Regions from separate parts of the Bradyrhizobium sp. B124 genome, predicted to be linked through region 2. Evidence: riboswitches for the same ligand, from Rfam matches in the RefSeq annotation. Region 2 holds a riboswitch; the other holds the start of a gene.
What was found. A riboswitch is a leader RNA that binds a small molecule or an ion and turns the genes downstream of it on or off. The one in region 2 is predicted to bind glycine.

Region 1 (7,588 bases), 3.6 Mb from region 2:
ATGCGATCGTCTTGTACCCTTCGGGCCCGAAAGAATGACCGGTATGGTAGCGTGTCGAATTGCTGGTTGGATGAAAGCCAAGCTCGGATACAAACTTGCCGAGTATCTCGAATTTGCAGTCTGCCCTGACCGGAACTGCATATGCCCCGTAAGCATTCAACGCAGCGAAATAGCTCTTACTGAATCGCTCCGGGACGAGTATGATGCAGGAGAGACCTGCCTTGGCTGCATAAGCCGCGGTTGAGATGCCATGGTTGCCAGTCGATGCAGCAACGATGCCGCGCGCGCCACAAATTTTGGCGGCGCTCACCACACACAGGTTCAGCCTGTCCTTATGACTGAAGGTCGGATTTCTACTCTCGTCCTTAAGGTAAACGTTGGCCTGACCGGCCTGGCCCGGAATTTCGATCAGAGGCGTTCCTCCCTCGCCAAGACTTAGCTCGTCGAGAACGGGAGGCAGCAAACTACGCCAGCGAAGCATTCCTCGGCCGGGCTCCGCCGAAAGGAAGCTTCGGTCTAGGCGAAAGTATTCAAACCCGATCTCCAGCGGATACTGATAGGAGGCGTCTGCGCTCTCGACGCCCCGCACCTTGGGCGGGAATAGCGGAAACGTGCTCCGATCGGGTCCCATTGAGACCTGAGCATTAGCGAGAGATTTTTCCAGGGCCATTGCCTCAACGTCGCTCCCGTTCACTGGTCGCCCGAAACGAGCGATGTTTCTGTTGTAGACATACTAGGTATACCTTAGTGAGCAGCGAACGACAAGCTGACATGTTGCGCTGGTTGTGAGCACGCAGTGAGCGCGGGCACCGGTCTGGTGCTCGGGGGGCGCCTGGGAATGCCTCTTGCGCGAACAGCCGGAAGGCTGATTGTCTTCTCTTCAGCTCGCCACATACACGCAGTTTTGCCGGATCTATTCCAGCGCCGCGTGCCCGCTGGCATAACTCCGCCTTCCGCAAGAACGCCAACGGAGGGGTCAACGCCGATGGTGTAGTACCAGCGCACAGCGAACGGATCTTTGCAAACATATTGACATACCGGGTATACTTTAATAGTTTGAGGTCCAACGCGGGAGAGATCGCGGCCGGCTTCTGGCCGACGCGACGCCGACGGAGCAACGGCCCCGGAAACTCTCAGGCAAAAGAACCGCTAAAACTTCGACTCTGAAAAGCAGGGCAACAGTCCTGCGCCGATGGTGAAAGTCGCCGTACGGATAAACGGCTGCGATGAAGCTCTCAGGCCAATGACAGAGGGGGTGCCAGATGACCCGCGCATCGCGGGCAGGAGCACCTATGACCGATTCTCACTGTGGCCGTATTGCCGTCATCGGCGCGGGGGTCACCGGAGTAACCACAGCCTATAATTTGCTCAAGCGGGGGTGCAAGGTAACGATCTTCGACCGGCAGCCTTATGCGGCGATGGAAACGTCCTTCGCCAATGGTGGCCAGCTTTCAGCCTCGAACGCCGAGGTTTGGAATAGTTGGGCGACAGTGCTCAAGGGTATCAAGTGGATGTTCACGCCCGGCGCGCCGCTTCTGGTCAACCCAAAGCCGTCGTGGCACAAGCTCTCCTGGATGACCCAGTTCGTCGCCTCGATCCCAAAATACGAAGAGAATACTGTTACAACGGTGCGATTAGCGATCGAGTCGCGCGACCACCTGAGGCGGATGGCCCGAGACGAGGACATCGACTTCGATTGCGAGAACCGTGGCATCTTGCACCTCTATCACAGCAAGGCGGAATTCGAAGCCGCTGCACGGGTTTCGGCGTTACTCGCCAAGGGAGGGCTCGAGCGGCATGCAGTGACACCTGAAGAGATCCGTTCGATAGAGCCGGCTCTGCGGGGGACATTCTATGGCGGTTTCTACACCGCTTCCGATTTCACGGGCGACATCCACAAGTTTACAACTGGTCTGGCCCGTGCCTGTGCTCGCCTCGGCGCGACCTTGAACTTCTCCACCGATGTGCTGTCGGTCGTGTTGGACGAAGGCAAGGGCGTGCGAGTGAATTGGAGATCGACCGAAAGCCAGGACCCTGATACCCAGGTGACGCGGTTCGACAGCATCGTTGTTTGCGGCGGGGTCGGCTCTCGCCGTATCGCCGCCAATCTTGGTGATCGGGTAAATGTCTATCCCGTGAAGGGATATTCAATCACCGTGCACCTTCCCGAGGGCTCGGATCAGCGGGCTGCGCCGTGGACAAGTCTGCTGGATGACCGCGCAAAGATCGTGACCAGCCGCCTTGGCTCCGCGCGCTTCCGCGTCGCCGGCACCGCGGAGTTCAACGGCATCAACAAGGATATAAGGGCGGCGCGCATTGAGCCATTGATTGAATGGTGCCGCACGCACTTCCCTGGCATGAGCACCCGAAACGTTGTGCCTTGGGCAGGCCTGCGGCCGATGATGCCGGACATGCTCCCGCACGTCATGAGAGGCCGCGATCCGCGCGTGTTTTACAACACCGGCCATGGACATCTTGGCTGGACGCTTTCGGCCGTGACAGCTGTTGCTGTTGCTGCTCTGGTCACAGCGCGGGGCAACGCCGGTTAGGGCTGCCGGCATTGCTGACGCGGCCCCGCTGCAAGGCGCAGTCGGTCGCCAAGGAGACCCTGATGAGCCGCAATGGTCCCGAATGGTCGGGAGGCCGCTGCAATCTCAATGCCAAGCCTCGGCGCGCCAGCTCATCTCTAGTGCTGGCTCGCCAATGGGGTCGCCAGCCGAGGTTTAACGTTGACGCATCCTCGTCTCGATCCGATACGGCACCACCCCCCGCTCGGCCGTGCCGACGTCCAGAGGCCGGCCAATCGGTGGCAGAGCGCGATGGCGGCAATCGGTGCGCTCGCACGCGCGGCAGCCCGGCCCGATCGGATCGGCAGCCTCGATGTCTTCCAGGTCGAGCCCTTTCGAGTAGACGACCTGGTTGGCATACGCGATCTCACAACCCAATCCGACCGCGACCGCGCGCGGGCGGCTTAGATAAGAGCCGCCGGACAGGCTCACCGTGCGTGCGAGGCACAGGTAGGTTGTCGCATCGGCCGTGGCAGCGAGTTGAACCAGAATGCGGCCGGGTTGAGAGAATGACTGATGCACGTTCCACAATGGGCAGGGGCCACCGAAGCGGGCGAATTGAAAGCGAGTTGCGCTGCTTCGCTTCAACACATTGCCTGCGATATCGATTTTCAGGAAGTAGAACGGGATTCCCGGTGAAGTTCTGCGCTGCAATGTGCTCAGTCGATGACACACCTGCTCGAAACTGGTTCCGAAACGTCTTTGCAGCCGCTCAATGTCGTATCGCGCCTCGCGCGCGTTGCTGAGAAAGGTCTCGTACGGCATCACCAGTGCGCCAGCAAAGTAGTTGGCGAGGGCGACGCGAGCAAGTGCGGCTGCCTCTTCGTTGCTCAGGCCGGCCTGTCGAACCTGGCGATCGATCGTATCTCGCTGCTCCAGCAATCCGATTACGTGTGCGACCCAGAACAAGCGACTTTCTGATGGTGCGTCCTTGGACAGAAACAGCGTTCGTGCATTGCGATCCAGCCTCCAGATCATTCCGCTGTCGAGTGCTTCCGGTGCGTGCTCGATCCTGATCCGGTAGGCATCACGCAGATACTTGAGAAGATCGTCCCCGTGGTTCTCCGGTCGGAAATGCTTCGCAGCGGCCAGTCTTTCCGCGGCACGATCCAGCACATCGAAGTGATTCCGCTTCGACTGCACCCAGTCGCGGACTTCGTCGTAGGGAAACCGGCTCGCGGCGCCGCCTCCCTCCTGTGCAATACTCGTCTGAAGTGCACGGTGTTCCTCCTCCAAGGCGAGATACGATCGGTAGAGATGGAGAAACCGACGGGCGACCTCGGGGGCAACGCGAACGGCCGCGCTCGATTCGTCGGCGGAAACCGCTGTTCCGAACAACGGATCGCTTGCGCTTTCGCGCAGCTCGCCCGCCATGCGCAGATCCTCGTCATCCGCGAAGTAGCCCGTTTCGAGATTGAACAACTGGGTCAGCGCCAGCAGCAGTCGTCGCGTAATCGGCCTTTGGTCCGCTTCGATCTGGCTGAGATAACCCGGTGAGATGCTGATTGCCTGGGCCAAGGCCGCTTGCGTCATGCCACGCTGCTCCCGCAGGCGCCGCAGCCGGTCCCCCGCGAAGATCTTGAGCTGCTTCATGGGTTTGCAGAATTTACAAAATGAGCGCGATGATCAGCTAGAACGTGCATGTTTGCCACTCCTCGACAGAAGCGCCGTTTGCTAAATTTGCATAAATTCAGCCGAGGTGCAAAGTATGAAGCAGCACGACGTTCATGTTCACCCTTCGCGCGCCAGCCTGCCGAGGACCGGTCAACTGGCCTGGAAGATCGCCGAAGTGGCAGCCGATCACGTTGCGGTGGAGCGCGCGGTCGTGGAAATGATCGGAAACCGGATTATCGACAATGCTGCGGTCGCGGCTGCATCGTTAAAGCGACGGCCAGTCGTGAGCGCGCGAGCGCAAGCTGTGGCGCATCGCTACGCGCCCGGTGCGACATTGTATGGGTTCTCCCCCGAGCATCGCGTTTCACCGGAATGGGCTGCCTGGGCTAATGGTGTGGCGGTTCGGGAACTCGACTTCCATGACACGTTCCTGGCCGCAGACTATTCTCATCCGGGCGACAACATTCCGCCGATTCTTGCAGTTGCGCAGCACTGCGGTCGCTCCGGCGCCGATCTCATTCGAGGCATCGCTGCCGCTTACGAGATCCACGTGGATCTCGTGAAGGGTATCTGTCTCCACGAACACAAAATCGATCACATTGCCCATCTCGGACCATCCGCGGCAGCCGGCATTGGCGCATTGCTCAACCTTTCACCTGAGACGATCTATCAAGCTGTCCAGCAGGCGCTTCATGTCACGACGACGACGAGGCAGTCCCGCAAGGGGGAGATATCGAGCTGGAAGGCGTACGCGCCGGCCTTCGCTGGCAAAATGGCGGTGGAGGCGGTGGACCGGGCGCTGCGTGGAGAAGGCGCGCCGTCCCCTGCATGGGAGGGGGAGGATGGTTTCATCGCTTGGCTGCTTGGCGGTCCACAGGCGAATTATCGCGTTCCTTTGCCGGAGCGCGGCGAGCCAAAACGAGCAATTCTCGACACCTATACGAAGGAGCACTCGGCCGAATATCAGAGCCAGGCGCTCATAGACCTCGCGCGTCGAATGGCACCGGCGATCGGCGACTTGGATCGTGTGCGAGAAATTGTCATTCACACCAGTCATCACACGCACTACGTGATCGGGACGGGGGCCAACGATCCACAGAAGACGGACCCGCATGCAAGCCGCGAGACACTTGATCATTCGATCATGTACATCTTCGCAGTCGCCCTCGAAGACCGCGCCTGGCATCACGAGAAATCATATGCGTCCGAACGGGCGGGCCGTCCAGAGACCGTCGCTCTTTGGCACAAGATCAAGACGGTCGAAGATCCCGAATGGACCCGCCGCTACCACAGCCATGACCCGCGGGAGAAGGCGTTCGGTGGGCGGGTGGTCGTCACCTTGGACAACGGTCGGGTGATCGAGGACGAACTCGCCGTGGCTGATGCTCATCCGCTCGGCGCCCGCCCCTTCGGCCGCTCCGACTACATTGGCAAATTCCGTACGCTCGCCGACGGCATCGTAAGTCCAACCGAGCAGACACGCTTCCTCGAGGCCGTCGACCGTGTGGAACAGCTCAGGGCCGGTGAACTCGAGTCCCTCAACTTCGTGGTTGATGCGAGCTTCCTGGGTAAATCGGAGGCCGCCGGCGTGTTTGATTGGAAAAGTGGTGGTCGCCAGGGCGCAGTAGGGATGCCCGTCTCAAGGAGATCGATATGACAGAGCTTACCTCAACACCCGAGCCGCGCGCGCCCAAGAAATCTGTGACGCTGTCGGGCATCATCGCAGGGAATACCGCGTTGTGCACCGTCGGGCGCAAAGGAGACGATCTGCATTATCGCGGCTACAGTATCGTCGATATTGCCGAAAACTGCGAGTTTGAGGAGATCGCCTATCTCCTTGTCCATGGTGTGCTCCCCTCGGTCCAAGAGCTCGCTGCCTATAAGGCCAGATTGAAATCCTTGCGCGGGCTTCCAATGGCGGTCCGATTGACACTCGAAGCGCTGCCTGCCTCGGCTCATCCAATGGATGTGATGCGATGCGGTGTCTCGGCGCTTGGCTGCGTCCTGCCCGAAGCTGCCGATCACGGAGTGGCTGCCGCATGCGATGTCGCCGATCGGCTTCTGGCTTCGCTGGGTTCAATGTTACTGTATTGGTATCATTACGCACACAACGGTCGTCGCATCGAAGTGCAGACCGATGACGATACGATCGGAGGGCATTTCCTGCGTCTGCTTCACGGCGTTCCGGCGCGGGGCAGTCACATCCGTGCAATGCACACATCCCTCATCCTTTACGCCGAGCATGAGTTCAACGCGTCCACATTTACCGCGCGTTCCATCGCGGGCACCGGCGCGGACATGCACTCCGCTATTGCAGGTGCGATCGGCGCGCTGCGCGGTCCCAAGCATGGCGGGGCCAACGAGGTTTCGTTCGACATTCAGAAGCGATATGGCGATCCCGACGAGGCAGAGCGTGACATTCGGCGTCGGGTGGAAGCCAAGGAGGTTATCATCGGCTTCGGACATCCGGTTTATACGATTGCCGATCCTCGCAACGAAGTCATCAAGCGGGTTGCGCGCCAGCTCAGCGAACAGGCGGGCTCAAGCCGAATGTTCGATATTGCCGAAAGGATCGAGGGCGTATTGGCCCAACGCAAGAGAATGTTCGCCAATCTTGATTGGTACAGCGCGGTTTCCTACCACCTGCTTGGCGTGCCGACCGCAATGTTCACTCCGATTTTTGTCATCGCACGCACGTCAGGCTGGGCCGCTCATGTCATCGAGCAGCGCGCAGACAACAAGATCATAAGGCCCTCTGCCAACTATATTGGACCGGAAAATCGCGCCTTCGTACCGATCCAGCAGAGGGATAGGTCCTCTGCGCCATGCGCGGCGTGAGGAGAGTGTCATGCCCTATTTGATCGCTGCTGATGTACCGCAGTCCTCCGCCGGGCAGCGCTTCCGTTCGCTGGTGCAGAGCGGCGGGATAGTCCAGCTTCCAGGAACGCACAATGGAATGGCGGCCCTTCAGGCAAAAGCGGCAGGTTTCAAGGGCCTGTACCTTTCGGGGGCGGCGATGAGCGCGTCCATGGGGCTGCCGGACCTCGGCATTATCACCGTGGATGACGTCGCATTCTTCATTCGCCAAATTGCGCGCGCGAGCGGGCTGCCCGTCGTCGTGGATGGGGACACCGGCTATGGAGAGGTGCTGAATGTCATGCACATGGTGCGCTGCTTTGAAGATGCAGGTGCAGGCGCGGTGCACATCGAGGACCAGATCCTTCCCAAGAAGTGCGGTCATTTGAATGACAAGAGACTCGCAAACGCTCGTGATATGGCAGCAAAGGTCGCCGCCGCCGCACGCGCACGACGCGATCTTTATTTGATCGCGCGCACGGACGCCGCCGCGAGCGAGGGCCTGGATGGAGCTGTCGCGCGAGCCAAGTTATATGTCGAAGCCGGCGCCG
Region 2 (7,588 bases):
CGAATAGGCGACATGCACCGGCGTGCCGCGGACGCGCAGTCGAAACCAGACGGCGCCGACCTGGGCGCGCGTGAGCGTGTGTCCGGTCGGTTCGGGAATCAGGCAGGCGTCGGCGCGATAGCCGCGCATCAAGGTCGACAGCGCGCCGTTGCCGGTGCTCTCTTCCTCGGTCACGGTTTGCAGATGGACGCGTCCGCCCGGGGCATAGCCGGCGTCTCTGAAAGCATCGAGCGCGAAGATCATTGCCGAGACACCGGCCTTCATGTCTTGCGCGCCGCGCCCGAACATCCAGCCGTCGTGCACGGCGCCCGAGAACGGCGGTTGTTCCCAAAGATCGGCGGGCCCCTCCGGCACCACGTCGATATGACCTTGCAGGATCAGGCTGCGTCCGCTGCCTGTGCTGTCGAGCGTCGCAACGACCTGCTGCGATCCGGCAAGATCGATGCCGTCCATCGGTGCAGCCTTCGGATGACTCATCAGGTTGACGTCCGCAAGACTGAACGTATCGACGTCGTAGCGGCGCTTTGCGAATTGCTCGGCCAGCCAACGTTGTTGCGGCGCTTCCTGTCCGCGCAAGCTGCGGAACTGCACCATGCGCGACAGGAACGCGATCTGATCGTCGAAGTTTCGATCGACGGCCGCGCACAGCTCTGCGGCAATCTGATCCGGCTTGGTCAACGTCTCGTGCGTGTCCGCCACCCCAATGCGCATTGTCCCCTCCCGCGCTGAAGCGCTTTTCCCCAATGTGACGCTAGTCGTTGTCATGCGGTGTTTCTCAGCGAATTCCGACTTGGCCACACGCAAATACGCTCATATTCTTCCTCGTCGGCCGGATAATTAGGGGAAAGCTGCGCGGGCGGTCTCGGTCACATCGACCTGCGACGGCACCATTGAAGGCGTGTCGAGGTCGCGCCAGTCATCGATCGCGCCTGCCACCATCTGCGCCGTCGCAGCCGACAGCGTCCAGCCGAGATGACCGTGGCCGGTGTTGTAGAACACGCCCGGAAACCGTCCGGCGCGCACCGCCGGCATCATGTTCGGCATCATCGGGCGCAGGCCCGCCCACGGCACGACCCTCGACGTGTCGATGCCGGGAAAATGCTGCCGCACCCAGTCCACCAGCGGCTGGATGCGGTCGGCGCGGATGTCGCGGTTGAAGCCGTTGAACTCGGCCGTGCCGGCGACGCGGAAGCGGTCCGCGCCGAGCCGGCTGGTGACGATTTTCGCCGCCTCATCGAGCAGGCTGACGGTTGGCGCAGCGTCCCGGCTTTGCGGCGCATCGAGCTGCACGGTGATCGAATAGCCCTTCACCGGATAGACGTTGACGCGGTCGTTGAGCAGGCCTGCGAAGTGGCGGCTCGCGACGCCAGCGCAAATGACGATGCCGTCCGCCTGCAACTCATGTCGCGTCGCGACGCCAGCATCGTGCGAAGCGGCTTCGTTCCAGCCGATGCGGAAGCCGTCGTCGCCGCGCGCGATCGCATCGACATCGGCTTCATGGACGAAGCTCGCACCGCGGCGGATGCAGGCGTCGGCGAGCCCGCGCGTGAACTTGTGGATATCGCCGGTCGCGTCCGACGGCGTGAAGAAGCCGCCATAGCAGGTCGTCTGCAGCGCGGGTTCGATGCTGCGGATTTCGTCCGCCGTCACCGGCCGGCGGTCGAGCCCGCCCTGTTGCAGCAGCGTGTTGACGCGCAGGCCCGCCTCGAATCCGGCCTTGTCGTGATAGACGTGCAGGATGCCGCGGCGTTCGAGATCGAAGGCGATGTTCTCGCGCTGGGCGATCGAGAACAGATGCTTGCGCGCTTCGATTGCGAGCCGCGTGGTCTCGATGGTGTTGGTGCGATAGCGGCCGATGTGGCCGACGAACTCGCCGATCCAGGAATATTTGTGCCAGCTCGGCTTCGGATTCATCAAGAGCGGCGCGTCGCTTCGAAGCATCCAGCGCAACCCCTTGAGGATGGTCGCGGCGCTGTTCCACACCTCCGCATTGCTGGCGGAAAGCTGTCCGCCGTTGGCGAATGAGGTTTCCATCGCGGCGTAGCGATGCCTGTCGAGGACAGTCACCCGGTAACCGCGTTCGAGCAGGGCATAGGCCGTCGTCACGCCGGTGATGCCGGCGCCAATGATTGCGATGTGAGGCATAGTGGTCTTCAGGCTCCCGTGGGTTAGAGTCGCCGAACCACCGGTGAAACCGGCGTCGGCGCCCCATCTGTCACGGTACCTGAGAGCTTGATCCGCATCGGGCCTGGGCCCGATGGCAGACTATCCCCTTCGGTGGACGTCACGGCCCTTGATGTGCGGCCATGTTCGTCTCTCTCCAGATCGTCCTGACGATACAGTCCTTTTGCCTGAGAGTTTCCGGGGCGGTTGCTCCGTCGGCGCCGAAGCAACAACATGAATGTTGTGGCTTCGATCTCTCCCGCATCGTCGCGTTGGACGGCCGGACCGTAGGCGAAGCCTTAAAATTGGACAAGGCTAAATTTCGGTCCGACAGTGCCAACGTGTTGTGCAGTGCAAATCGATGTCAGTCCAGCGTCGCCAGCAGTGCCGCCATCAGGCGGCCGCGCTCGGCGAGGCTCTCGACTTCGATATGTTCGTTGAGCGTATGTGCATCGGCGCCGCGAACGCCGAGGCCGTCGAGGGTCGGGATGCCCATCGCACCGGTGAAGTTGCCGTCCGATCCGCCACCGGCGCTGCCGTGCGGCAGATCGAGGCCCATCGCCGCTGCAAGGCCCTTGGCCTTTTCATAGAGCGCCATGGTGCCGGCATCCGGCTCCCACACCGGGCGGGTGACGCCGCGCGTCACCTTGAAGGTCACGTCGTTGGCGGTGCCCGACAGCGCCAGCATGCGCTCGACGCCGCGGTCGAGATCGGCCTGGCGCTTGGCCATGCTGAGCGCTTCGCCGGTGCAGGTCGTTGCGACGCAATTGACCCATTGCCCGCCATGCACGATGCCGACCGAGAAGGTGCAGTCTTCGGTGGTCATGCCGTCGATGGCAATGATTTGCCGGGCCATTTCGCGGATCGCGGAACGGCCCGAGGAGAGTGTCGCGCCGGCATGGCTTGGCTTGCCGACAGCTTCCAGATTGAAGCGTGCGATTGCGTAGCGGCCGGTGACGACGCCGTTGTTCGGCCGACCGGGCTCGGGCACCAGCACGTATTTGTTGCGCGCGGCTTCGGCCTCGATGATGTCGCGCGTCGACGGCGTGCCGACCTCTTCATCGGGCGTGAACAGCACCGTTATCGGCAGCGGCGTCGTAAAGGACGCGCGCGCCAACTGCCGGATCGCCTCGATCGACAGATAGTTGCCGCCCTTCATGTCGAAGATACCGGGCCCGAAGCACTTGTTGCCTTCGCGTCGCCACGCCAGCTTTTCGATGGTGCCGACCGGGTGCACGGTGTCCACATGACCGGCAATCAGGATGCCGGGCTGGCCTTGTTTCGGATGGGGAAAACGGGCGCGGACGCAGCCGGCGAAGCCCTGGCGTCCCGCGATGCGTTCGATCGTCGCACCCATCACCGCCATCTCGCGCGCGGCGAGGTCGAGCATGCGCTCGACTGCGGCCGCATCCCATGTCGGGCTCTCGCATTCCACCCAGCTGCGCAGCCCCTGCAGCATCGCTTCGGAATCAAAAGGAAGATTGGCGGGGTTCATGTCTTTTCTCTCTTGTTGTTTGTGCGCGCCGATACGCGTTCGCGTGCCGTACGAAAAGCTCGGAAGACGAGTTTGTAAAGTCAAATGCGCTGCACCAGCGGTTCATTCGTTCGTATACGTTCGATCCTGCCGGAAACCGATTGACGCGCATTGCGCTTGATGCAAGTCTCGATTTCACAAGCCATACAGCATGTTAGTTCGCCTAAATAACGAACCGCATGCATAACGAATAAGCCGGCTTTGACCAGTTACACGTCAGGAGAAATTGCATGTTCCCTATCTCGCGTTGGAAGCACCGCACGCTAGCGGCTGCGTTGACGGCGCTCGCGCTGTCGTTCGCGCCGCAGGAATTGTCCTTTGCGCCGCAGGCGATGGCCGCGGGCAAGACCATCACCGCGGTGATGCATTCGGATCTGCGCGTCATCGATCCGATCCTGACCACGGCCTATATCACGCGAGACCATGGCTACATGGTCTACGACACGCTGGTCGCGACCGACTCCAACTTCAAGATCCAGCCGCAGATGGCCGACTGGAAGGTGTCTGACGACAAGCTCACTTACACATTCACGCTGCGCGATGGCCTGAAGTGGCACGACGGAACGCCGGTGACCGCGGAAGACTGCGTCGCTTCGCTGAAGCGCTGGGCCAAGGTCGACGGCATGGGCCAGAAGCTGATGGATTTCACGGCGAGCTTAGAGGCCACCGACGCGAAGACGATCACGCTGAAGCTGAAGGAGCCCTACGGCCTGGTGCTGGATTCGATCGGCAAGCCGTCGTCGCGCGTTGCCTTCATGATGCCGAAGCGGCTGGCCGAAACCCCGCCGGACAAGCCGATCCCGGAGCAGATCGGTTCGGGCCCGTTCAAGTTCGTCCAGGCCGAATTCCAGCCGGGCGTGAAGGCGGTCTATGTCAAGAACAACGACTACGTGCCGCGCAAGGAGCCGGCGAGCTGGACCGCGGGCGGCAAGGTCGTGAAGGTTGACCGCGTCGAGTGGGTCACGATGGCCGACGCGCAGACTGCGATGAACGCGCTGCAGTCCGGCGACATCGATTTCCTGGAGAACCCGTCGTTCGACACGTTGTCGATCCTGGAAGGCGACAAGGACCTGAAGGTCGAGACGCTGAACAAGTTCGGCTTCCAGACGCTCGGCCGCATGAACTTCCTCTATCCGCCGTTCGACAACATCAAGGTTCGCCAGGCGGCGCTGATGGCGATCAACCAGAAGCAGGTGCTCGACGCGCTGGTCGGCAATCCGAAATACTACAAGACCTGCGTCGCCTTCTTCATCTGCGACACGCCGTTCGCGTCCGAAGTCGGCGGCGAGACCTTGTTGAAGGGCGGCGACATGGCGGCGGCCAAGAAGGCGCTTGCCGAGTCGGGCTATGATGGCACGCCCGTCGTCATCATGGCGCCGGGCGACGTCACCACGCTCAAGGCGCAGCCGGTTGTTGTCGCCCAGCAACTGCGCGACGCCGGCTTCAAGGTCGACCTGCAGGCCACCGACTGGCAGACAGTGGTGACCCGCCGCGCCAGCCAGAAGGCGCCGAAGGATGGCGGCTGGAACATGTTCTTCACCAACTGGGTCAGTGCCGACGTCTCCAACCCGATCGCCAACCTCTCGATCGGCGGCCAGGGCAAGAATGGCGGATGGTTCGGCTGGGCCGACGATCCGAAGATCGAACAGCTGAAGGACGCCTTCGTTCGCGCGCCGTCGCTCGACGAGCAGAAGAAGATCGCGGCCGATATCCAGAAGGAAGCCTACGAGCAGGTCATCTATATTCCGCTCGGTCAGTATCAGGGTCCGAGCGCATGGCGGAAGTCGCTGTCCGGTGTGCTCGATGGTCCGGCAACGCCGATCTTCTGGAATATCGACAAGTCCGAGTAGGCTTGCGGCTTGACGCAATACAAACGGCCGGGACTTGTCCCGGCCGTTTTCGTTTCGCGCAGCCGCGCCGCGACGGCGGCTAATCTAGTGGCCCGATTTAGCGTTGCTCGTGCTCGACAGGCTCGTGAGCTGGGTCTGTCCGACGCCGGCGCCGTTCATCCAGACCATTACGCCCGCGGCGAACGCCAACAATCCGCACGCCGCGATCGCGCTGCGAATCCATCGCCGGTAGATCGCGCGCTCGTTGGGCGTCGCATCGAGGAATCTCTGTGCGTTAAGCCCGTTGCTGCAGTGAGCCGCGTCGTCGCCGTGTTCGAGGATGGAAGCACCGTGATCGGGCGCGGCATTGCCGACAATCTGATTGCGATCCGCAATCGTCATCGCCTATCTCCAACACATTGATCTCGAAATCTGAGGGCCGCGAAATGTGCGGCCGGAATTTCCAATGCGCCGACACTACATCACGTGGCGATCGCGGCATGTGAACCCTGCCACACCCTCAAAACACGATCAGGTGATGCAGGCATCGTGACGCCGCCTGCTCAGGCCGTGGGTGGCATACCAATTTGGATAGCGGCGGCCTTAAGGTTCCCGTCAGTATTGTGTCGTAGTCTGACCGCCGACTTGTGTACCTACCGCGACGGGCCCATGGCCGACGACCATAGCGGGCCCGCACCGGCCAGCGCGCAACAGCCAATGCCGACCGAGAAGCGCCGTTCCGGCGCACGCCGCCGCGTCCTCAAGTCGGGAGCGATCGAGTTCGGCAATGAAGTGATCGCCTGCACGGTGCGGAATCTCTCGCCTCAGGGCGCCTGCATCGAAGTGAACTCGCCGCTGTGGTTTCCCGACCGCTTCACCCTCGGCGTCGACGGCCAGCGGTGGCCGTCCCGCATCGTATGGAAGAAGCAGAAGCGGCTGGGACTGGCGTTCGAGTAAGGCTCGACGCCCGGCGCGCCGCGCCGCGCCGATTTGCACGAACAGTTGTCGTCTATTTCACAAACTACCCAAGGTTTGCGGAGTATTGTCCGCCGGGCCGATACCCAGCCTCGGGGAAATTGCGATGACCATCAATGTCAAGGCCTACGCGAACGCCGATGATATCCTGATCGCCTGGCAGCCGGACACCTGGTCCAACGACTGGGTCGGCTTCCAGCTCGAGCGGCGCAACAACATCACGCAACAGACGACCGTGCTGTCCAACCGCATTCCGCCGAAGCCCGGCGAGAAACCGGTCGCGGACGCCGGCATATCCTCGACGCAATCGCCGTTCCGGCGCTGCATCTGGGCCGATCACAGCGTCGTCGATACGGAGAATGTCTCGTATCGCGTCACCGCAATGAAGGGCGGCGCGAACGGGACTTTCACGCCCGATGCGGCCACGGTGACGGCCTGGACGACGCCGACGGTTGCTTCGGGCGATGCGGGCGGCGGCTTGTCGGCTTATTTCAACCGCGGCACCCTGATGTCGCAGATCGTCAGCCGCTTCGTGCAGGGCGATACGTCCGACGACGCGCTGCGCAATTTCGTCAAGGGCCTGTCCGACCCGGCCAACCAGGCGCGCCGCTACCTTTCAGGCGACGCCCTGCACGAGATCCTGGCCTTCTTGCACGATGCCGATCTCCGCGGCAGCCAGATCCATGCCGCCATCTACGAGATGAATGACGAGGAGTTGGTCGGCGCGCTGAAACCGTTCGGCAGCCGCGGCAACGTTCTGCTCGGCAATGGCAGTGCGACCAAGCCGAACATCGCGGGCGAGCTCAGTGGCGCCGGCCTGACGGTCAAGCATCGCGATCTGTCGAATGCGGGCAGGTCGTCACCGAGCGTCCACAACAAGTTCGTGGTCGAGAGCGACGCGCATGGCAACGCGATCCGCGTGCTCACCGGCAGCACCAACTGGACCACCACCGGGCTGTGCACGCAGCTCAACAACGTGCTGATCATCGAGAATGCGGTGATCGCCAAGCGCTACCTCGATCAGTGGGGCAAGCTGGTCGCCGCGGGCAATGCCATGCCGCCCGCGCTCAAGACGTCGAATTCCAGT

Region 1: another riboswitch for glycine. It lies ahead of AAFG13_RS36580 (D-amino acid dehydrogenase); the one in region 2 lies ahead of AAFG13_RS10150 (D-amino acid dehydrogenase).

Annotation. Positions count from the first base shown of each region.
Region 1 is NZ_CP152413.1:7,720,248-7,727,835, forward strand. It holds gene AAFG13_RS36575 (pyridoxal-phosphate dependent enzyme) at 1-670, opposite strand, end outside; glycine riboswitch at 1,060-1,159, shown strand; gene AAFG13_RS36580 (D-amino acid dehydrogenase) at 1,293-2,549, shown strand; gene AAFG13_RS36585 (short-chain fatty acyl-CoA regulator family protein) at 2,724-4,160, opposite strand; gene AAFG13_RS36590 (MmgE/PrpD family protein) at 4,276-5,838, shown strand; gene prpC (2-methylcitrate synthase) at 5,835-7,019, shown strand; gene prpB (methylisocitrate lyase) at 7,030-7,588, shown strand, end outside.
Region 2 is NZ_CP152413.1:2,102,250-2,109,837, reverse strand. It holds gene AAFG13_RS10155 (ArgE/DapE family deacylase) at 1-711, opposite strand, end outside; gene AAFG13_RS10150 (D-amino acid dehydrogenase) at 838-2,145, opposite strand; glycine riboswitch at 2,211-2,326, opposite strand; glycine riboswitch at 2,330-2,435, opposite strand; gene AAFG13_RS10145 (M20/M25/M40 family metallo-hydrolase) at 2,528-3,658, opposite strand; gene AAFG13_RS10140 (ABC transporter substrate-binding protein) at 3,928-5,547, shown strand; gene AAFG13_RS10135 (hypothetical protein) at 5,632-5,928, opposite strand; gene AAFG13_RS10130 (PilZ domain-containing protein) at 6,196-6,483, shown strand; gene AAFG13_RS10125 (phospholipase D-like domain-containing protein) at 6,608-7,588, shown strand, end outside.